Regions from separate parts of the Kitasatospora sp. NPDC056446 genome, predicted to be linked through region 3. Evidence: predicted binding sites of a transcription regulator. Region 3 holds the regulator's gene; each other region holds the start of a gene.

Region 1 (7,282 bases), on a different contig from region 3:
TCGGCCCGGAGGGCTTGAGCTGGCGGCGCAGTTCCTCCGGGGTGATCGCCATCCCGCGCTTCTTGATCACCACCGTGCCGACCGCGCGCTCGCGCAGCAGCGCCTTCAGCTTCTTGATGTGGAAGGGCAGCACGTCGGTGAGCTCGAAGGCGTGCGCGTACGGGGTGGCCACCAGCTCGTCCGAGGTCACGTAGGCGATCTTGGGGTCGATCAGCCGGCCGCCGACCTGCCCGGCCACCTCGGCCACCAGGTGGGCCCGGATCACCGCGCCGTCCGGCTCGTACAGGTAGCGACCGACCGGGCCGGCCGGCGGGTCGGGCAGGTCGCCGCCGGTCAGGGTGGCGCCCTGCGGCAGCAGGGTGGCGCGGTGCGGGGCGGCGGCCCCGGTGCCGAACCAGAGCACCGCCTCCTTGACGTCGCCGTGGTCGGAGACCCACTCGGCCTCGGCGTCCTCGGGGACGGCCTCGTGCGGGATGCCCGGCGCGACCTTCAGTGCCCCGATCGGGGTCCGCCGGCCGGCCGCGATCGCCCAGGAGAGCGGCGGGGCGTACGCCTCGGGGTCGAACACCCGGCCGCGCGAGGTCCGGCGGGCCGGGTCGGTGAACACCGCGTCGTAACCGGTGACGTCCACCTCGGCGACGTCCGCGCAGCGCACCTCGACCAGCTCGGACAGGCCCAGCGCGGCGGCGTTCGCGGCGGTGGCGGCACAGGCCTCCGGGTCCCGGTCGACGGCCAGCACCTCGATGCCGGCCCGGGCGAGCGCCAGCACGTCCCCGCCGATGCCGCAGCACAGGTCCGCGAGCCGCCGTACGCCCAGCCCGGCGAACCGCCTGGCCCGCCACTCGGCCACGCTGCGCCGGGTGGACTGCTCGACCCCGTTGGGCGTGAAGTACATCAGGTCGGCGTCCGCCCCGAACTTCGCCCGCGCCCGCTGCCGCAGCCGCGCCTGCCCGAAGGCCGCCGACACCAGCTCCGCCGGGTGCCCCCGGCGCAGCCGGGTCGCCAGCGCCAGCTCCTCCTCGGGGGTGAACTCGCGCAGTTCGGCGAGCAGGGCCTGGCCCTCGGGGGTCAGCAGCGGCTGGAGGTTCTCGGTTTCCACGGCGCCATTCTCGCCGGTCGGCCGGGCGGCCACCCGCCGCGGACGGCGTTCACCGGCCGATGACGGGGATGCCGGAGGCCGTCCAGCCGACGAGCAGCACCAGCGGCAGCGCGGCCACGGTGGCGTACGGCGTCACCCGGTAGCCGCCCCGCCGGGTGCTCCGGAAGGTCAGCGTCAGCAGCACGAGCATGACCGCGACGCCGAAGACGTCCAAGAGCACCGTCAGGGGGTGGTGCAGGGCGAGGAACTTCAGCACGTTCAACACGATCGTTCCGAGGAACGCGACCACCGCGGTGGCCGCGAGCATCACCGCGGCGAGCACCAGGTCCGCCGCCCAGTGGATCCGCCGGGGCTCGGGCGCGGCCTGGGGCCGGTTCACCGTCACCGGACGTCCCCGGTGGGGAGCGGGCTCGGCGACGGCAGGGCGGGGGCGGCGTCCTTCGGCCGGGACGGGCCGGGACGCACCGGGAGCGATGTCATGGCAGGAGTCTGGCGGAGTCCGGCTTTCCCGTACACGAGTTCGGCGGAGTCGACCGTGAGCGAGGGCTTCCGGGGCGCGCCGTTGGCACTCTGGTTGACTGAGTGCTAACACGGGCCTATGGTCGTCCTTGGCACTCCCCACCGTGGGAGTGCTAACGCGAAAACGTGTGTCTGACCCCCGCGACGGCAGGCCCGCAGGTTCGCCAACTACCCGTTAGAAGGCCCCGTAATCTCCGAAGGGGAGCTCGGACGTGACCACCAGCAGCAAGGTTGCCATCAAGCCGCTCGAGGACCGCATTGTGGTCCAGCCGCTCGACGCCGAGACCACCACGGCCTCCGGCCTGGTTATCCCGGACACCGCCAAGGAGAAGCCCCAGGAGGGCGTCGTCCTGGCTGTCGGCCCGGGCCGCTTCGAGGACGGCCAGCGTCTGCCGCTCGACGTCGCCGTCGGTGACATCGTCCTGTACTCGAAGTACGGCGGCACCGAGGTGAAGTACCAGGGCGAGGAGTACCTCGTCCTCTCGGCGCGCGACGTTCTCGCCATCATCGAGAAGTAAGTCGTTCTGACCCGCCCCGGATCCGTGTCCCAGTGACAGGGGCCCGGGGCGTGGTTGTTGGTTCACGTAGTTCGGCGGCCGGTGGGCCTGCCGCAGCCCCGAGGGAATAGGGAACATGGCGAAGATCCTGCAGTTCGACGAGGACGCCCGCCGCTCGCTGGAGCGCGGTGTCAACAAGCTGGCCGACACCGTCAAGGTGACCATCGGCCCCAAGGGCCGCAACGTCGTCATCGACAAGAAGTTCGGCGCCCCGACCATCACCAACGACGGTGTCACCATCGCCCGTGAGGTCGAGCTGGACGACCCGTACGAGAACCTTGGCGCGCAGCTCGTCAAGGAGGTCGCCACCAAGACCAACGACGTCGCGGGTGACGGCACCACCACCGCCACCGTGCTGGCCCAGGCCCTGGTCAACGAGGGTCTGCGCAACGTCGCCGCCGGTGCCGGCCCGGCCGCCCTGAAGAAGGGCATCGACAAGGCCGTCGCCGCCGTCTCCGAGCACCTGCTGTCCATCGCCCGCGAGATCGAGGGCAAGGACGACGTCGCCGCCGTCGCGTCCCTCTCCGCGCAGGACACCCAGGTCGGCGAGCTGATCGCCGAGGCGATCGACAAGGTCGGCAAGGACGGTGTCATCACCGTCGAGGAGTCGAACACCTTCGGCGTGGAGCTGGACTTCACCGAGGGCATGCAGTTCGACAAGGGCTACCTGTCGCCGTACTTCGTCACCGACGCGGAGCGGCAGGAGGCGGTCCTGGAGGACCCGTACATCCTGATCAACCAGGGCAAGATCTCCTCCATCCAGGAGCTGCTGCCGCTGCTGGAGAAGATCCTCCAGGGCGGTGCCTCCAAGCCGCTGCTGATCATCGCCGAGGACGTCGACGGCGAGGCGCTGTCGACCCTGGTCGTGAACAAGATCCGCGGCACCTTCAACGCCGTCGCCGTCAAGGCCCCGGGCTTCGGCGACCGCCGCAAGGCGATCCTCGGCGACCTGGCCACCCTCACCGGCGGCACGGTCATCTCCGAGGAGGTCGGCCTCAAGCTCGACCAGGTCGGCGTCGACGTGCTGGGCACCGCCCGCCGCGTGACCATCACCAAGGACGAGACCACGGTCGTCGACGGTGCCGGTGACGCCGAGGCCGTGGCCGGCCGCGTCGCCCAGATCAAGGGCGAGATCGCCGCCACCGACTCCGACTGGGACCGCGAGAAGCTGCAGGAGCGCCTGGCCAAGCTGGCCGGCGGCGTCTGCGTCATCAAGGTCGGCGCCGCCACCGAGGTGGAGCTGAAGGAGCGCAAGCACCGCCTGGAGGACGCCATCTCGGCGACCCGTGCCGCGGTCGAGGAGGGCATCGTCGCCGGCGGCGGCGCCTCCCTGGTCCACGCCCAGAAGGTGCTGGACGGCGGCCTGGGCCTGTCGGGCGACGAGGCGACCGGTGTCGCGGTCGTCCGCAAGGCGCTCGCCGAGCCGCTGCGCTGGATCGCCCAGAACGCCGGCCTCGAGGGCTACGTCATCACCCACAAGGTCGCCGAGCTGGAGGCGGGCTTCGGCTACAACGCCGCCACCGGCGAGTACGGCGACCTGCTGAAGGCCGGCGTCATCGACCCGGTCAAGGTCACCCGCTCCGCCCTGGAGAACGCCGCCTCGATCGCCTCCCTGCTCCTCACCACCGAGACCCTCGTGGTGGAGAAGAAGGAAGAGGAGGCCGACGCCGGTCACGGCCACGGTCACGGCCACTCGCACTGAGGCCCGAACGACTGACCGGAGGCCCGGTCCGCGCCCCGCGAGGGGTGGCGGGCCGGGCCTCCGGCTGTTACTCGCACGCTCGCCTCCGGGGCGCTTTGGGCCCGGTGCCGACGGTCGGCGCTCCCTCGCTCTCCCCCAGCCTTCGGCCGGGGGGACCCCCATCTCGCTCCCTCGCTTCTCCCTTTCGGCACCGGCGCGCCCCTTCGGCTCGGGGCGGGGGGCGCCCGTCAGCCTTCTGCCGCCCTTGAGGCTTCAACTATCAGTAGAATTTTGCAGAACGCAAAGATTGCCTTATAACTAAGGCATGATCGAGGCCCGCCACCTGCGCGTTCTGCGTGCCGTCGCACGCACCGGCTCCTTCTCCGCCGCCGCTCGCGAGCTGGGCTGTACACAGCCCGCCATCAGCCAGCAGATGAAGGCCCTGGAGAAGTCCGTCGACACCCCGCTGGTGGTCCGCTCGGGCCGCGGGATGCAGCTCAGCGAGGCCGGGCGGGTGCTGCTCAAGCATGCCACCGGGATCCTGGCCGGGCTCTCCGCCGCCGAGGAGGAGGTGGCCGCGATCGCCGGGCTGCGGGCCGGCCGGGTGCGGCTGGTCTCCTTCCCGACCGCGAGTTCCACCCTGGTGCCGCCCGCGGTCGCCCGGCTGCGGGACAGCCATCCGGGGGTGCGCGTGTCGCTGGTCGAGGCGGAGCCGCCGGAGTCGCTGGCGATGCTGCGCGGCGGCGAGTGCGAGATCGCGCTGGCCTTCCGCTACCCGCAGTCCGACGGCGGCGCCGCGCTGCCGGCGCCCGCGCACGGTACGCCGCGCGAGGCGCGCGCCGAGGCCAATCTGGAGGCGCAGCAGCTGACGGCCGGGACGGACTGGTCCGACCTGGTGGCCACCCCGCTGCTGGACGACCCGCTGGTGGGCCTGCTGCCCGCCGCCCACCCGCTGGCCGGGCGGAGTGGACCGGTGGGGCTGTCCGAGCTGGCGGGGGAGCAGTGGATCGCCGGCTGCCCGCAGTGCCGGGGGCACCTGGTGGAGCTGTGCGCCGGGGCGGGCTTCGAGCCCCGGATCGACTTCGCGACGGACGACTACCCGGCGGTGGTCGGCCTGGTGGCGGCCGGGCTGGGGGTGGCGGTGTTGCCCCGGCTGGCGTTGCAGTCGGTGCGCCCTGACGGCGTGTCGACGGTGCCGGTGCGGACGGCCGCGGGGGTGCCGGCGGTGCGCCAGGTGGTGGCGCTGACGCTGCCCGACCTGGCCGAGGTCCCGGCCGTGGCGCTGATGCTGGAGCGGCTGGCGGGGGCGGCCGCCCGCTGACGGCGGGTGGCGGCGGGTGACGGGGGACCCGCACCGTCGGTGACCGGCTTGAGGCGCCGCGAAGAAACGTTTCTTCACGGCGCACCGGGGAGGCGGGTCTAGTGCCGCGCGATCGCCGGCGGGGTCAGCGGGACCTCCACCAGCCGGTGCCGCGAGCGTCCCAGCATCTCCTCGCGCTCGTCCTCGGTCATCCCGCCCCAGACGCCGTACGGCTCGCGGACCGCCAGCGCGTGCGCCGCGCACTCGGCGATCACCGGGCAGCGCATGCAGACCTCCTTGGCGCTGGCCTCGCGCGAACTGCGCGCGGCCCCTCGCTCGCCCTCGGGGTGGAAGAAGAGCGAGCTGTCCACGCCACGGCAGGCTGCGGAGAGCTGCCAGTCCCAGAGGTCCGCGTTGGGACCGGGGAGGCGGGAGAAATCTGCCATGGCTCATTCCCTTCAGAGGCTGTCGGCCGTCGGCCGGGCGTTCGGCGGGGCTGCTGCCGAGCGGCACGGCGGGGCTTCGATGCACTGGTGTGGACACCTGGAAATATGACTTAAGGCAACTCCATGGACAAGTCACCCACACACTGGCACAACAGTCAATGACCATACGAAAGCTATAAAAACGGGCAAAGTGGGCAAGGGCTTCCGGCGGGCGCGGGCGTGGCAATCGGGTGGCCGACGGGCGCACGACGGGCCGAATCGGTGTGCGGGTCGTACGCCCACCGCGTGCGAGCTGCGCAAAAGTGCGGCGTGTGCACCGCGATGCGGCTGATCGGTAATGGGTTGGCCACGTACAGTGGTGGAGATGGCCCTGAAGGCCGTAACTCATTCGAGTGACGGTCGTTGGAAGTGCGGAGGCGGTTAGCGGGCGCCGGACGTCGGGAACGATCGCGGGCAATTGGGGCGATCAGGACGGAGTCTGTCGCCGATCGGCCGTGTCGGAGAGGTTCGTACCAGCCAGGAGGCTCAACGTGACGCGGATCAGCTGCGGAGGACGACGGTCATGACTTCCGTTCTCGTTTGCGACGATTCCCCGCTCGCCCGCGAGGCGCTTCGCCGCGCCGTCGCGACCGTACCCGGTGTGGACCGGGTCACCACCGCGACGAACGGGGAGGAGGTCCTCCGCCGCTGGGTGGCCGACCGCTCCGATCTCGTTCTGATGGACGTCCGGATGCCCGGCCTCGGCGGGGTCGAGACGGTCCGGCGGCTGCTGTCCGCCGACCCGGGCGCGCGGATCATCATGCTCACCGTCGCCGAGGACCTCGACGGTGTCGCGCTCGCGGTGGCCGCGGGTGCCCGCGGGTACCTGCACAAGGACGCCTCGCGCGCCGAACTGCGGGCCACCGTCACCCAGGCCCTCGCCGACCCGACCTGGCGGCTCGCCCCGCGCCGGCTGCGCAGCCCCGACATGGGGGCGGCGCCGACGTTGACGGCGCGTGAGATCCAGGTGCTGGAGGGCATGAGCCACGGCCGCAGCAACGCGGAGATCGGGCGCGAGCTGTTCCTGTCCGAGGACACCGTCAAGACCCACGCCCGACGGCTGTTCAAGAAGCTCGGGGCCTCGGACCGCGCGCACGCGGTGGCGCTGGGTTTCCGCTGGGGCCTGGTCCGCTGACCGCCGGCGGCGCCGCCTGGTGCGGCGCGCCGTCGGTGGTTCCCGGAACGGGTGCCGCACAGGCGTGTGACGTTACGGTCCCGAGGTTGCACCATGGAGGAGTGGAGCACCTCGGGGACCAGCGGACAGGCACTGCGGCGGACCACGCAGCCGCGGGACACTCGACGGACGGCGCGACGGACGGGACCACCGACGGCGGGGCGGGAGGCGGCACGGTGCAGGAGGGGCCGGTGGTGCGCGGCACGCCGTACGGTGCCGCAGCGCATAACGTTCCGGTGCACAACTCCGGACGCGGTGCCGCGTTTTCCCGCTCGACCAGGCACCATGGACCGATGCGCGACGACGTCGCCGGTGCGGCCGGCCAGGCGGACCCGGTGGAGGGCGAGCCCTCCGGCCCGGGTCACGATCCGTCGTACGCCGATCCGGGCGGCTCCGGGGCCGGGGCGGGACCGCGCCGCCCGCCGGTGCTCGGCACGGGCGGCTCGCCGCTGGTGGGCGAGCTGGTC
Region 2 (7,282 bases), on a different contig from region 3:
GACACCGACGCCGGCTGGAACGAGCGCTCCGGCGCGGGGGAGAGCGGTGGGCGGGGGCTGGACTGGTACCTGAGCCAGCGCCCGCCGCACCACGGCGGCTGAGGGACGGACGAGGGCGGACGAGGACAGACGAGGACGGACGAAGGCGGGCTAGGACGAGCGAAGACGTACGGGGACGCGGGAACCGTCCGGTGCGTCAGCGCTGCGGCGTGACCAGCGCGTCGCGGATCTCGGTCAGCAGTTGGACCTCCTTGGCTTCGGCCTCCGCCGCCACCTCGGCGGGGGACTTGCGGCGGGCCGCCATCCTGTTCATCGGGATGATCAGGACGAAGTAGACGACGGCCGCGGTGATCAGGAACTGGAGGGCGGCACTGAGCACCGACCCCCACAGGATGAGGATTCCGGACGTGACCTCACCGGTCGGGCTCATCTCGCAGGGCCCCTTGAGGCAGGAACTGTAGGACGCCAGGTCCTTCGTCCCGAATACGCCGACGATCGGATTGATCACGCCCTTGACGAAGGCGTTGACGATGCTGGTGAAAGCCGCACCGATGACCACGGCGACGGCGAGTTCGACGACATTTCCGCGCAGCAGGAATTCCTTGAAGCCCTTCATGCCGCCTCGAACGACGAAGTCGTGCGCCGGTTACGGGTGATCTTCCGCAGGCCCGGATTGACAACCCGTCCGGCCCAAGGCGCCCCCGTCGGGCGGCGGGAGCCCGGCCCGTGCGGGCCCGGACGCGAGCGCGGCCGCCACCGCGAGCAGCACCAGTGCGGGCACCCCGGCCCGCCGCCGCACGGCGCTGCGCCAGCGGTGCCACCCGCCGCAGCCGCGCCGGATCGGCGGGAAGCTCGGCACCTCCTGCCGGGGCGGCACGGTGGGCGCGGGCAGCGGGACGGAGAAGCTCACGGTCGTCATCGACGCACCTCCGAAGGATCGAGCGGCCGGCCCTCTCGCCGGACCGGCTGACGACCCACACGATGCGCGCTTCGCACGGCTCCGGAAAGCCGGTTCCCCCAGCCTGTGGACAACCCCGCCCCTGTGGATAACTTCGTACACCCGTACGAGTCAATCCGCCCTGCCCAAGGTGACGGCGACAGTGGTGACGGCGGCAGTGACGGGTGACGACGACGGCGGTGACGGCGGTGACGGTGCCGCATGGCGGGCGGCCGTACGGCGAAAGCCGGCCGGGGGTATGCGGAAAGGCCCGCCGCCCCCGCATCGAGCGGGGCCGACGGGCCTTTCCGAAGACTGCTGGGCGCCCGGGCCGACTGGTGCCGGGCCGGTTCGCGCCCGGGTCAGCTCGCGGCCGGAGCCGGGCTGGACGGCGTCGAGGAGCCGCTGCCCGAAGCGGACGGAGCGGCGGACGGCGTGGACGGCGTCGAGGAGGTCGACGACGACCCCGAGCCCACCGAGCTGCTGGAGGAGGAGCGGCTGTCGGTCCGGTAGAAACCGGAACCCTTGAACACGACACCCACGGCCGAGAAGACCTTGCGGAGCCGTCCCTGGCAGTCGGGGCACGTGGTCAGCGCCTCGTCGGTGAACTTCTGCACCGCCTCCAGGCCGTTGCCGCACTCGGTGCACTGGTACTGGTACGTGGGCACTTGTCTTCCTCCTGGCACTCTCGCCTGATGAGTGCTAACGATGGTCAATGATGCGGTATTCCGCTGGATCAGTCCAGCGACTCCGGTGTGAGATGCGACCGGACCCGGCCATCGGACCGTCGCCCGCTCAGCCCTTGGCCGCGCCCACCAGCTGTGCGCTGCCCCCGCGCTCCGCCGAGCCCGCGACGACACGCCCCGAGTCCTGGCCGGAACCCGAACCCGAACCAGAGCCGGAAGCCGAACCCGAAGCCGAACCGGAAGCCGGCGCCACCAGCAGGTGCCGCAGCGAGAGCAGCGTGAGCAGCCCCAGCCCGGCGCCGACCACCGGCACCAGGAACCCGGTCGACGGTCCGTGCCCGTCGATCAGCTTCCCGGCCGCCATCGAGCCGACCGCGAGCCCCAGCCCGATGGCCCCGGTCAGCCAGGTGAAGGCCTCCGTCTTGGCGCCGTCCGCGACCAGCGTCTCGACCAGGGTGTAGCCGCTGATCAGGGTCGGTGCGATGGCCAGGCCGCAGACCAGTCCGGCGAGGGTGAGCGCGACCAGGTTCGGCATCGCCCACAGCGTGGAGCAGCCCAGCACCAGCAGCCCGTAGCTGAACAGCATCCGCTGCTGGACGGGCCGCCGCCAGGCGATCACGCCGTACAGCACGCCGGCCAGCATGGAGCCGCCCGCGAAGATCCCGTAGACGGTGCCGCCGGCGGAGTGCTGCCCGACCGAGTCGGCGAAGGCGTTCACCGAGACCTGCATGCCGCCGAACACGGCGCCGACCCCGAGGAAGGTCCCGGCCAGCAGCCGGACGCCGGGGGAGGCGAGGGCCGAGGCGCGCTTCGTGCCGGGCTGCGGCACGATCCGGGCGGGGGCGGTGCGCCGCTGCGCGGCGAAGGCCAGGCCGCCGACGAGGGTCAGCGCGGCCTCGGCGACCAGCGCGGTCGCCGGGTTGGCGAGTGCGGCGATGCCGGAGGCCAGGATCGGGCCGATCACGAAGGTGAACTCGTCCGTCACGGACTCGAAGGCGAACGCGGTGCTCACCCGGGCGGCCGAGGCCTCGGACGGGCCGTCGGCGGTGAACCGGGCGACCCAGCGGGCCCGGACCATCGCGCCGACCTGCGGCACGCTCGCCCCGGCCGGGACGGCGGCCAGGAACAGGCTCCAGGCCGGCGCGTGCCCGAGGGCCAGCGTGATCAGTGCGGCGACGGAGGCCGCGTGGACCAGGACGGTGGGGACGAGTACGGAGGCCTGCCCGTACCGGTCGGCCAGCCGCCCGGTCTGCGGACCGATCAGGGCTTGGGCGACGGCGGCGACGGCGGTGACCGTACCGGCGGTGCCGTACGAGCCGTGGGTCTGGGTGACGAGCAGCAGGATGCCCATGCTGAGCATCGCGTAGGGCAGTCGCGCGACGAGGGCGGGGGCCAGGAAGGTCCAGGCTCCGGGGGTGCGCAGCAGTTCGCCGTACCCGACGCGGGCGGGGGCCTGGGCTGCGCTGGTGGCCGCGGTGGTGTCCGTGGCGCTGTCGACCGTTCGGCGGGCCGTCACGGTCGTCCTTCCTGCTGCCTGGTAGCGCGGCAGGGCATGGTGTGGCCCCGACGGCGCCGAGAGTCGTCCTCTCGCGCGTCGACCGGGGTAGATACCGGGTCCCGGCCCGGTGGGATTGCCGGGGGCCGAACCGCGGCCGCCGAGCGGTCGCGCCAACTCTGCGTCAGGCAGATGCTGGTGGTGGTCTAACGGTAGTTATACGGCGTGGTCGTACCAGCATACAGTTACGCGCGTAGATACCGCCAGCCCACCCCTCCCGGGCGCCCCGGGAGCACCCGGGGATCACCCTGGGAGCGCCCCCGGATCACCCCGGGAGCACCCCGGGAGCGCCGCCCCCCGGGCTCACCGCCCGTTCAGCCACCCCGCGAGCTTGCCGTTCCGGTCGACGGCCCGCAGCCGTCGCTCCGCGGCCTCGCTGACCTCGTCCGTGGTGACCACCAGCAGCTCGTCGCCGCCGCGCAGCACCGTCGCCTTGTCCGGTACGAAGGAGCTGCCCTCGCGCACGACCAGGGTGACCGCCGCCCCCTTGGGCAGCCGCAGTTCGCTGACCTCCACGCCGGACATCCGGGAGGTGGGGGAGAGTGCGACCGAGAGCAGGTGCCCGTGCAGCTTCTCCAGCGGGGCGGACTCGATGCCGAGGTCCTGGCCCATCGCGCCGTCGCCGATCCGCAGCCGCTTGGCGACCCACGGCAGGGTCGGCCCCTGGAGCAGGGTGAAGACGACGACCAGGATGAAGACGATGTTGAACACGTCCTCGGCCTTGTGCGCGCCCGACACCACCGGGATGGTGGCCAGCACGATGGGCACCGCCCCGCGCAGTCCGGCCCAGCTCAGCAGGGCCTGCTCGCGGGCCGGCACCTTGAACGGGGTCAGCGAGACGATCACCGACAGCGGCCGGGCCAGGAAGACCAGCACGGCGCCGATCACCAGCGCGGGCACCACGGCGGAGCCCATGGTCGCGGGCGTGCAGAGCAGTCCGAGCAGGACGAACATGCCGATCTGGCCGATCCACGCCAGCCCGTCGGCGAAGCCGCGGACGGCGGGCCCGTGCGGCAGCTTGGAGTTCCCGAGGATTACCGCGCAGATGTAGACAGCGAGGAAGCCGGAGCCGTGCAGCAGCGCGCCGCCCGCGTAGGCGAGCACGGTGAGCGCCATCACGGCGATCGGGTAGAGGCCCGAGGACGGCAGGGCGACGTGCTTGATCCCGAAGGCGCCGAGCTTGCCGACGGCGAAGCCGATCGCGGCACCGATCGCCAGTTCGGCGACGATCGTGCCGATCATGACGTACCAGGAGTCCAGCTCCCCGGTGGTGGCGAAGGCGACGACCAGGATGACCACGGGCGCGTCGTTGAAGCCGGACTCGGCCTCCAGCAGGCCGGTGAGCCGGTGCGGCAGCGGGACCATCCGCAGGACCGAGAAGACGGCCGCCGCGTCGGTCGAGGAGACTATCGCGCCGAGCAGCAGGGAGGTCCGCCAGTCCAGGCCGACCAGCCAGTGCGCGCCGGCCGCCGTGGCGAAGACGCTGACGCCGACGCCGAGGGTGGCGAGCACGGTGGCGGCCGGTACGACCGGCTTGATCTCGCGCCAGCTGGTCTTGAGGCCGCCCTCGGCCAGGATGACCACGAGTGCCGCGTAGCCGATCACCTGGGTGAGCTCGGCGTTGTTGAAGGTGAAGCCGATCCCGTCCTGGCCCAGTGCCACGCCGATCCCGAGATAGATCAGCAGGCTGGGCAGCCCTGATCGGGTCGAGATCCGGACGGCGACCACCGCGAACAGCAGGATCACGGAGGCTTCGAGAAGGAGCTGGTTCAGGTGGACGACGTTCACGCAGGGGCACCTCGGGCAGGCAAACGGACGGGGTGTCTGGTGGTGCTGTGGGGCCGACCCGTTAAGGAAGCGTCAATGCTCCCCTTGCGGATCGTTACGCAGTCTAACATTTTGCCATATCTTTAGCTTGGTCCCCCGTTCACGGTGCCCGGCCGACTCGGCCTAATGTGGTTCCCTGTCACGGCCGCAGGCCCTGGACACGCCCGTCCGCCCCGAAGTCAGGACCGCAAGGACCCAGATGCCCCGCTCGAAGAAGTTCCGGCGCGCCCGTCTGTTCGTGATCGTGCTGGTCGTGCTGCTGGTGGCCGGCGTCGGCTACGGCGGCTACCGCGGGGTCACCGCGGTCCGCGCGTCCTTCCCGGAGGTCGACGGAAGCGTCAAGGTGGCGGGCCTGAGCGCGCCGGTCGACGTCAAGCGGGACGCCAACGGCATCCCGCAGCTGTACGCCGACACCTCCGAGGACCTGTTCCGCGCCCAGGGCTACGTCCAGGCGCAGGACCGTTTCTGGGAGATGGACGTCCGGCGGCACATCACGGCCGGCCGGCTCTCCGAGATGTTCGGCGACAGCCAGGTCGACACCGACACCTTCATCCGCACCATGGGCTGGCGGCAGGTGGCGCAGAAGGAGTACGACACCAAGCTGGCGCCGGAGACCAAGAAGTACCTCCAGGCCTACGCGGACGGTGTGAACGCCTGGCTCGCCGAGCACCCCGGCGGCGCGAAGGCCTCACTGGAGTTCTCCCTGCTCGGCGTCGCCAACAGCGGCTACACGCCCGAGCAGTGGAGCCCCGTCGACTCGGTGGCCTGGCTCAAGGCGATGGCCTGGAACCTCTCCGGGAACCTCCAGGAGGAGGTCGACCGCTCGCTGCTGGCCCAGGACTTCGGCCCGGACAAGATCGCCGAGCTGTACCCGGACTACCCGTACGCCCGCAACGGCACCATCGTGAAGACCGGCACCGTGAACGGCGACAACTACCGTCCCGCCGACGGCTCCCCGCAGTCCGGCGCCACCGGCACCGCCACCGCCCAGGGCGCGGCCACCACCAAGGCGCTGCTGCAGGGCCTCACCGACCGGATCGACTCGATGCCGCAGATGCTCGGCCGCCCCGGCCAGGGCATCGGCTCCAACTCCTGGGTCGTCGCGGGCACCCACACCACCACCGGCAAGCCGCTGCTGGCCAACGACCCGCACCTCGGCCCCGGCCTGCCCTCGGTCTGGTACCAGATGGGCCTGCACTGCCGGACGTCCTCCCCGGCCTGCCAGTTCGACGTCTCCGGCTTCACCTTCGCGGGCATGCCCGGCGTGGTGATCGGCCACAACAAGGACATCGCCTGGGGCTTCACCAACCTCGGCGCCGACGTGACCGACCTCTTCCTGGAGAAGGTCACCGGCCCGGACACCTACCAGGTCGACGGCAAGGACGTGAAGTTCGACCTCCGCAAGGAGACCATCAAGGTCGCCGGCGGGGACGACCGCACCATCACCGTCCGCACCACCCAGACCGGCGCCCCGCTCATCTCCGACCAGAGCAGCGAGCAGCAGAACGTCGGCAAGTACGCCCCCAACGGCACCTCCGCCCCCGACCGCGGCACCGGCGGCTACGGCGTCGCCCTCCAGTGGACGGCGCTCAGCCCCGGCAAGACCATGGACGCCGTCTTCGAGCTGGACAAGGCCAAGAACTGGGACGAGTTCCGCGCCGCCGCCAAGGACTTCACCGTCCCCGCGCAGAACCTGATCTACGCCGACGCCAAGCACATCGGCTACCAGGCCCCCGGCACCATCCCGGTCCGCGGCAAGGGCGACGGCACCTACCCCGCGCTGGGCTGGGACTCCGCGTACCAGTGGAAGGACCCGATCCCCTTCAACGCGCTGCCGTGGAGCCTCGACCCCTCCGTCGGCTACATCGTCACCGCCAACCAGGCCGTGGTGGACCCGAGCTACAAGTACACCCTGACCAAGGACTGGGAGTACGGCACCCGCGCCAAGGAGATCACCGACCAGCTCGACGGCCTGCTCAAGAACAACGGCAAGATCTCGCCGGACGACATGCAGACCCTCCAGCTGGACAACACCAACGTGATGGCCAAGACGCTGGTCCCGCTGCTGCTCAAGCAGCAGATCGACGATCCGTACGTGCGCGAGGCCCAGGACCTGCTCAAGGACTGGAACTACCACCAGGACGCCGACTCGGCCGCCGCCGCCTACTACAACGGCGTCTGGCGCCAGCTGCTCACCCTCGCCTTCGGCCAGAAGTTCCCGGCCGACCTGCGGGCCAAGGACAACTGCCTGCTGGTCCGCCAGCAGGACGACCCGAC
Region 3 (7,282 bases):
AGGTCGTCGATGCCCCGCAGGTACTCCACGACGACGCCCTCGACGCGCAGGTCGTCGCCCCAGACCCGCTCGACCAGCTCGGCGTCGTGGCGGCCCTCGACGTAGATCCGGGACTCGCGGGCGACCCGGGCGCGGGCGCCCCGGACGGCGACCGAGCCGGAGGCGGTGCGCCCGGCCCCGGCCCCGACGTCGCGCCCGGCGGGGGCCGGACCGGCCGGGCGGACCAGGGTGACGACCCGGCCCTCCAGCAGGAAGCCGCGCGGGACCAGCGGGAACACCCGGTGCTTGCCGAAGCGGTCCTCCAGGGTGACGGTGAACCCCTCGGCGGTCTTCTCGCAGCGCACCACGGCCCCGCAGAAGCCGCCGGCCGCCTCCTCGACCACCAGGTCCCGCTCGGCGGGCACCTCCGGGGCGGGGGCCTGTTTCTTCCACGGCGGGGTCAGGTCGGGTCCGTACTGGCGGCTGCGCATACGGGTGATCATAGGGACGGCGGACGGGCCGTCAGAGGCCCGGCGCGCCCCAGACCGGGAACCAGCGGGACAGGTCCTTCTCCAGCCGCAGGTCGTTCCCCAGCATCGCGTTGACCTGGAGTTCCAGCGGGCTGTTGCGCCGCTCCCCGCCGCCGGGCATCGGTGCGAAGGGGTAGAAGGTACCTCGCTTGTAGAGGTACACCAGGGCCAGCGACTGCTCCTGGGCGTCGCCGCCCGCGTCGTTTCGACGGAAGCCCACCAGCGAGCAGAGCAGCTGCGGGCCGAAGCCGTTCGCCTCCAGCTCGCTGTTGACGGCGTGCAGGTCGTTCACCAGCTCCGGCAGCTCCCCGGGGGAGTGCCGGGCGAGCAGCCAGGAGTAGCCGTAGCCGTCCTTGGAGGCCTCCACCGGGACGCCGCCGCGCCCGGTGTCGGCGTCCAGCAGGGCCCGGACCTGCTCCTCGACCTGGCCGAAGGCCGCGCCCTCGACGGCCGCGAAGCAGACCGAGCCGAGCCCGGTCGGCGTGAAGCCGGCCCCGGCCTCCAGGGTGAGCGCGGCGGACGGCACGCCGAACAGCTGGTCGAGGTCGGGTTTGACGGGCTTGGTGCGGCCGAACAGGGTGTCCAGGATTCCCACGGCGGTCCTTCCGGGTCGGGGGTCAGCGGCCGAGCTGCTCGGAGATCTTCGCCAGCTGCTCCAGCCGCTTCTCCAGCGACGGGTGGGTGGAGAGCAGCTGGGAGGCGGTCTCCTTGGCGCTGAGCGCGGGGGCGAAGTAGAAGGCGTTGTACGGCTGCGCCTGGCGCAGGTCCTTGCTGGGGATGGCCGCGATCTGCCCGGTCACCTTGGTGAGGGCCGAGGCGAGCGCGCTGGGCCGGCCGGTGAGCTGGGCGGCGGCGCGGTCGGCGGCCAGCTCGCGGTAGCGGGAGAGCAGCCGGGTGAGCAGGAAGCTGATCGCGTAGACGACCATCGAGACCAGCGGGATGACCAGGGCCGCGATGGCCGCGTTCTGGTCGTTGCTGTTGCGGTTGCCGCCCATGAACCCGCCGTACATGGCGATCCGGGTCATCGCCCCGGCGAGCACGCCGAGGAAGCCGGCGATCGTCATCACCGCGACGTCCCGGTGGGCGACGTGGGACAGCTCGTGGGCGAGGACGCCCTCCAGTTCCTCGGGTTCCAGGCGGCGCAGCAGGCCGGTGGTCACGCAGACCACCGCGTTCTGCGGGTTGCGGCCGGTGGCGAAGGCGTTCGGCATGTCGTTGTCGGCGACCGCCACGCGGGGCTTGGGCATGTCGGCCAGCGCGCAGAGCCGGTCGATCGTGCCGTGCAGTTGGGGGTACTCCTCCGGGGACACCGTGCGGGCGCCCATCGCCCGCTCGGTGATCTTGTCGCTGAACCAGAACTGGGCCACGAACAGCCCGCCGGAGATCAGGACGATCAGCGGCCAGGCGCCGCGCAGCAGCGCGATCAGCAGGCCGGTGAAACCGACGTACAGCAGCCCGATCACGAACATCGTCACGACCATGCGGCCGGTCAGGCCGCGGTCGGGTGCGAAACGGGTGTGCTGGCCCGAGCTCGACATCGCTTGCTCCTCCATTCGCCGTCGCTTCCGATGCTGCCACCCGGACGGCCCCGGGGCACCACCCGCGCGCCGGGAACCGGTGAACGGCCGGCGCCTCGCGGGCCGTACCCGGAACTGCGGGCAGGATCACCCCGGTCGGGCCGTTCCTGCGGTAGGACCCGGGCCGTACACTGGCAGGTACGGTTCTGGCACTCGTAGGTTCAGAGTGCCAAGCCGGGGCCTCCCGGAGCGCCCGCAGCAGCACACAGGGACACAGACGGACAACGTGCGAAGACGGAGGTGCGTGCCCCATGGCCGGAGAGGTCCGCCAGCTGGACGAACGCAAGCTCGCCGTGCTCCGCGCGATCGTGCAGGACTACGTGGGCACCGAGGAGCCGGTCGGCTCCAAGGCCCTGGTGGAACGGCACAACCTCGGGGTCTCGCCGGCGACCGTCCGCAACGACATGGCGGCGCTGGAGGAGGAGGGCTACATCCACCAGCCGCACACCAGTGCCGGCCGGATCCCCACCGACAAGGGGTACCGCCTCTTCGTCGACAAGCTCGCCGAGATCAAGCCGATGACCGCGCCCGAGCGCCGGGCCATCCGGCACTTCCTGGACGGCGCGGTCGACCTGGACGACGTGGTGGCACGCACCGTGCGGCTGCTCGCCCAGCTGACCCGGCAGGTCGCGGTGGTGCAGTACCCCTCGCTGACGCGCTCCACCGTCCGGCACATCGAGCTGGTGGCGCTGGCCCCGGCCAAGGTGATGCTGGTCCTGATCACCAACACCGGCCGGGTCGAGCAGCGGATGGTCGACTGCCCGGGCCCGGTCGGCGAGACGGTCCTGGCGGACCTGCGGGCCGCGATCAACGCGAGAGCGGCCGGCCGGCGCCTCCCCGAGGTCCCCGGGCTGCTGGAAGAGCTCCCGGCGGCGTTCGAGCAGGCCGACCGGCCGACCGTGACCACGGTCCTCGCGACCCTGTTCGAGACGCTCGCGGAACAGAACGAGGAACGGATCATGCTGGCCGGCACGGCCAACCTGACCCGCTTCGGGCACGACTTCCCGCTCACCATCCAGCCGGTGCTCGAAGCCCTGGAGGAGCAGGTCATCCTGCTCCGCCTCCTGGGTGAGACCACGGACGCCGCGATGACGGTCCGGATCGGGCGGGAGATCGCCTACGAGGGGCTGAATTCCACCTCGGTCGTGTCCGTCGGTTACGGTTCGGGCGACGAGAGCGTGGCCAAACTGGGCGTGATCGGTCCGACCCGGATGGACTACCCGGGCACAATGGGGGCGGTGCGGGCGGTGGCGCGGTACGTGGGCCAGATCCTGGCCGAGTCGTAGCAAACGCCGCTGTTGCACGGGCAACGGCGGTGACCAGTCGCAGCACTACTACAGGCGGAACAAGCGGAGCATTTGGTGGCCACGGACTACTACGCGGTACTCGGCGTCCGACGGGATGCGGGGCAGGACGAGATCAAGAAGGCGTTCCGGCGCCTGGCACGCGAACTGCACCCGGACGTCAACCCGGACCCGAAGACGCAGGAGCGGTTCAAGGAGATCAACGCCGCCTACGAGGTGCTCTCCGATCCGCAGAAGCGCCAGGTCTACGACCTCGGCGGCGACCCGCTGTCCCCGGGCGGCGGCGGAGCGGGCGGCTTCGGCGCGGGCGCGGCGGGCTTCGGCTTCTCCGACATCATGGACGCCTTCTTCGGCGCCGCGGCCGGCCAGCGCGGACCGCGCTCGCGCACCCGCCGGGGCCAGGACGCCATGATCCGGCTGGAGATCACCCTGGAGGAGGCCGCCTTCGGCACCACCAAGGAGCTCCAGGTCGACACGGCCGTCACCTGCACCACGTGCAGCGGCGAGGGCGCGGCCCCCGGCACCTCCGCGCAGACCTGCGACATGTGCCGCGGCAAGGGCGAGGTCTCCCAGGTCACCCGGTCCTTCCTGGGCCAGGTCATGACCTCCCGGCCCTGCCCGCAGTGCCAGGGCTTCGGCACCGTCGTGCCGACCCCGTGCCCGGAGTGCGCCGGCGACGGCCGGGTCCGCGCCCGCCGCACGCTGACCGTCAAGATCCCGGCCGGTGTCGACAACGGCACCCGGATCCAGCTGGCCGGCGAGGGCGAGGTCGGCCCCGGCGGCGGCCCGCCCGGCGACCTGTACGTCGAGATCGCCGAGACCAGCCACACCATCTTCCAGCGGCGCGGGGACGACCTGCACTGCACCGTCACCATCCCGATGACGGCGGCCTCGCTCGGCACCCAGGTGCCGCTGCAGACCCTGGACGGCATGGAGGAGATCGACATCCGGCCCGGCACCCAGTCCGGCCAGTCGATCCCGCTGCACGGCCGGGGCATCACCCACCTGCGCGGCGGCGGCCGGGGCGACCTGATAGTGCACGTCGAGGTGAAGACGCCGACCAAGCTCGACCCCGAGCAGGAGGACCTGCTGCGCCGTCTCGCGGTGCTGCGCGGCGAGGAGCGGCCGTCCGGCCAGTTCGCGCCGGGCCAGCAGGGGCTCTTCTCCCGCCTGAAGGACGCCTTCAACGGCCGGTAGCCGTCCGGGAGGGGGTGCCGGGGATCCCGCCCGGCACCCCCTTCGCGTTCCCGTTCCCGCCTGACCCCCTCCGGAGGACCACCCCATGACCGCGCCCGTCTTCGTCGTCGAGACCGAGCGGATCGCCGCCGCCGTGCCCGGCACCGTGGTGCGCCTGGACGGCCCGGAGGGTCGGCACGCGGCCGCGGTCAAGCGGCTGGAGGCCGGCGAGGCGGTGACCCTCGCCGACGGCCTGGGCCTCGGCGTCGACGGGACGGTCGCCGCCGTCCTCGGCAAGGACGCGGTGGACGTGGCGGTCACCGCCGTGCGCCGGGAGCCGGAGCCCGCGCCGCGGATCGTCGTCGTCCAGGCGCTGCCCAAGGGCGACCGCGGCGAGCTGGCCGTGGAGACCATGACCGAGGTCGGCGTCGACGTGGTGATCCCGTGGGCGGCCTCGCGCTGCATCACCCAGTGGAAGGGCGAGCGCGGCGCCAAGGCGCTCGCCAAGTGGCGGGCCACCGCCCGGGAGGCGGGCAAGCAGTCGCGCCGGCTGCGCTTCCCCGAAGTGCGCGACCTGATGACCACCCGGCAGCTGGCGCCGGTCCTGGCCGGGGCCGGGTTCGCCGCCGTGCTGCACGAGGAGGGCGCCGAGCCGCTGGCGCACGCCGCGCTGCCGACGGCCGGGGACCTCGTGCTGGTGGTCGGCCCGGAGGGCGGGGTCTCCCCGGAGGAGCTGGCCGCCTTCGCCGAGGCGGGGGCCGGACCGTACCGGCTGGGCCCCTCGGTGCTGCGCACCTCCACCGCCGGGGTTGCCGCCGGCGCGCTGCTGCTGGGGCGCACCGGCCGCTGGTCCTGAGGCCGCGGCGGCCCGCGACGGCCCTGGCCGGCCCTCGCCGGAGCGTTCCGGCGAGGGCCGCGCCGACGGCCCGTACTACGGCCCGCCCGGCCGGTCCAGCCGGTTCGCCCGAGGGGCGCGACTCTGCCGAAAAGCCCGGCGGCCCGTCCGCGTCCGTGCCTACCCTGGCCGCGTGACGGACTCCCTGAGCACCTCCTCGGGCGCCTACCTGCGCCACCCCCACCTGCACGGCGACCTGGTCGCCCTCGTCGCCGAGAACGACCTCTGGCTCGCCCCGCTGGAGGGCGGCCGGGCCTGGCGGCTGACGGCCGACCACCTGCCGGTCCAGGACGCCCGGTTCTCCCCGGACGGGCGGCAGATCGCCTTCACCTCCACCCGGGACGGCGCGCCGGAGGTGCACGTGGTGCCGGTGGACGGCGGGCCGTCCCGCCGGCTCACCCACTGGGGCAGCGCCCAGACCCGGGTGCTCGGCTGGACGGCCGACGGCCGCCCGATCGCCACCACCACCGCCGGCCAGGCCACCCCGCGGCGCAGCTGGGCGCACGCCGTGCCGCCGGACGGCGGCGAGCCGGAGCGGCTGCCGTACGGGCCGGTCGGCGGGATCGCCTTCGAGCCGGGCGGCCCGGGGGCCCTCCCGGCCGACGGCGGGGGCAGGGTGCTGCTGGCCAGTGCGGCGATCCGCGAACCGGCCTGGTGGAAGCGCTACCGGGGCGGCCGGGCGGGCAAGCTGTGGCTCGGCCGGGACGAGTTCGCCCGCGTCCACCAGGAGCTGGACGGGCAGCTGTACTCGCCGATGTGGGTGGCCGGCCCCGAGGGCGGGCCCGGCGGCCGGATCGCCTTCCTGTCCGACCACGAGGGCGTCGGCGAGCTGTGGTCCAGCCTCCCGGACGGGTCCGACCTGCGCCGCCACACCACCGGCGCGGACGGCTTCTACGCCCGCAACGCCACCACCGACGGCACCCGGGTGGTGTTCCACCGGGCCGGGGACGTCTGGCTGCTGGACGACCTGGCCGGCGCCGAGCCGCGCCGCCTGGACATCCGGCTGGCCGGCCCGCGCAGCGGCCGCCGCCCCCGCCCGGTGGCCGCCGCGCACTACCTGGACACGGTCGCCCCCGACCGCACCGGCCGGGCCAGCGCCGTCGTGGTGCGCGGCGGCGTGCACTGGCTGACCCACCGCGAGGGCCCGGCCCGGGCGCTGGACGAGACGCCGGGCGTGCGCGGACGGCTGGCCCGGGTGGTGCCGGGCGAGGACGGCGCCCAGGGAGTGCTCTGGGTGTCCGACGCCGAGGGCGAGGACGCCCTGGAGTTCGCCCCGGCCGTGCACGGCGCCGAACGCCGCCGGCTGGCCGCCGGGCAGCTCGGCCGGGTCAACTCGCTGACCGTCTCCCCGGACGGCAAGCAGGCCGCGCTCGGCGTGCACGACGGCCGGGTGCTGCTGGTGGCGCTCGCCGACGGCACCGTGCACGAGCTGGCGCGCAGCACCGACGGCGAGGTCGGCGGGCTGGTCTTCAGCCCGGACTCGGCCTGGCTGGCCTGGTCGCGGCCGGTGCCGGGGATGGGCCCGTACTCGCTGCGCCAGATCGTGCTGGCCAACCTGGCCACCCGGACCGTCGGCGAGGCCACCCAGCAGCGCTTCATCGACACCTCGCCGGCCTTCACCGCGGACGGCCGCTACCTGGCCTTCCTGTCGGTGCGCAACTTCGACCCGGTCTACGACTCGCACGTCTTCGACCTGTCGTTCCCCAACGGCTGCCGCCCGTACCTGATCACGCTGGCCGCCGACACGCCGTCGCCGTTCGGACCGCAGCGGGCCGGGCGCCCGCTGGGCGGGGAGGAGGACGAGCCGCGGGCCAGGAAGGC

The links. Region 3 encodes HrcA, which represses chaperone genes, less so after heat shock. Its sites were predicted from a motif close to TTNGCACTCNGNNNNNCNGAGTGCNAA; they were not measured.
Region 1: the regulator HrcA is predicted to act here: its motif matches at 1,662-1,688, upstream of groES (co-chaperone GroES).
Region 2: the regulator HrcA is predicted to act here: its motif matches at 1,617-1,643, upstream of ACFQ6N_RS21755 (FmdB family zinc ribbon protein).

What each region holds. Positions count from the first base shown of each region.
Region 1 covers NZ_JBHTRF010000019.1:49,588-56,869, reverse strand. The annotation lists gene ACFQ6N_RS14525 (methyltransferase domain-containing protein) at 1-1,099, opposite strand, end outside; gene ACFQ6N_RS14520 (hypothetical protein) at 1,149-1,484, opposite strand; gene groES (co-chaperone GroES) at 1,831-2,136, shown strand; gene groL (chaperonin GroEL) at 2,252-3,877, shown strand; gene ACFQ6N_RS14505 (LysR family transcriptional regulator) at 4,182-5,177, shown strand; gene ACFQ6N_RS14500 (WhiB family transcriptional regulator) at 5,276-5,602, opposite strand; gene ACFQ6N_RS14495 (response regulator transcription factor) at 6,165-6,776, shown strand; gene shbA (RNA polymerase sigma factor ShbA) at 7,109-7,282, shown strand, end outside.
Region 2 covers NZ_JBHTRF010000034.1:12,605-19,886, forward strand. The annotation lists gene ACFQ6N_RS21740 (hypothetical protein) at 1-102, shown strand, start outside; gene mscL (large conductance mechanosensitive channel protein MscL) at 197-616, opposite strand; gene ACFQ6N_RS21750 (hypothetical protein) at 647-919, opposite strand; gene ACFQ6N_RS21755 (FmdB family zinc ribbon protein) at 1,300-1,605, opposite strand; gene ACFQ6N_RS21760 (MFS transporter) at 1,733-3,139, opposite strand; gene ACFQ6N_RS21765 (potassium/proton antiporter) at 3,482-4,966, opposite strand; gene ACFQ6N_RS21770 (penicillin acylase family protein) at 5,205-7,282, shown strand, end outside.
Region 3 covers NZ_JBHTRF010000083.1:21,161-28,442, forward strand. The annotation lists gene ACFQ6N_RS33910 (DUF3097 domain-containing protein) at 1-470, opposite strand, end outside; gene ACFQ6N_RS33915 (hypothetical protein) at 502-1,104, opposite strand; gene htpX (zinc metalloprotease HtpX) at 1,127-2,047, opposite strand; gene hrcA (heat-inducible transcriptional repressor HrcA) at 2,338-3,372, shown strand; gene dnaJ (molecular chaperone DnaJ) at 3,448-4,587, shown strand; gene ACFQ6N_RS33935 (16S rRNA (uracil(1498)-N(3))-methyltransferase) at 4,673-5,422, shown strand; gene ACFQ6N_RS33940 (S41 family peptidase) at 5,595-7,282, shown strand, end outside.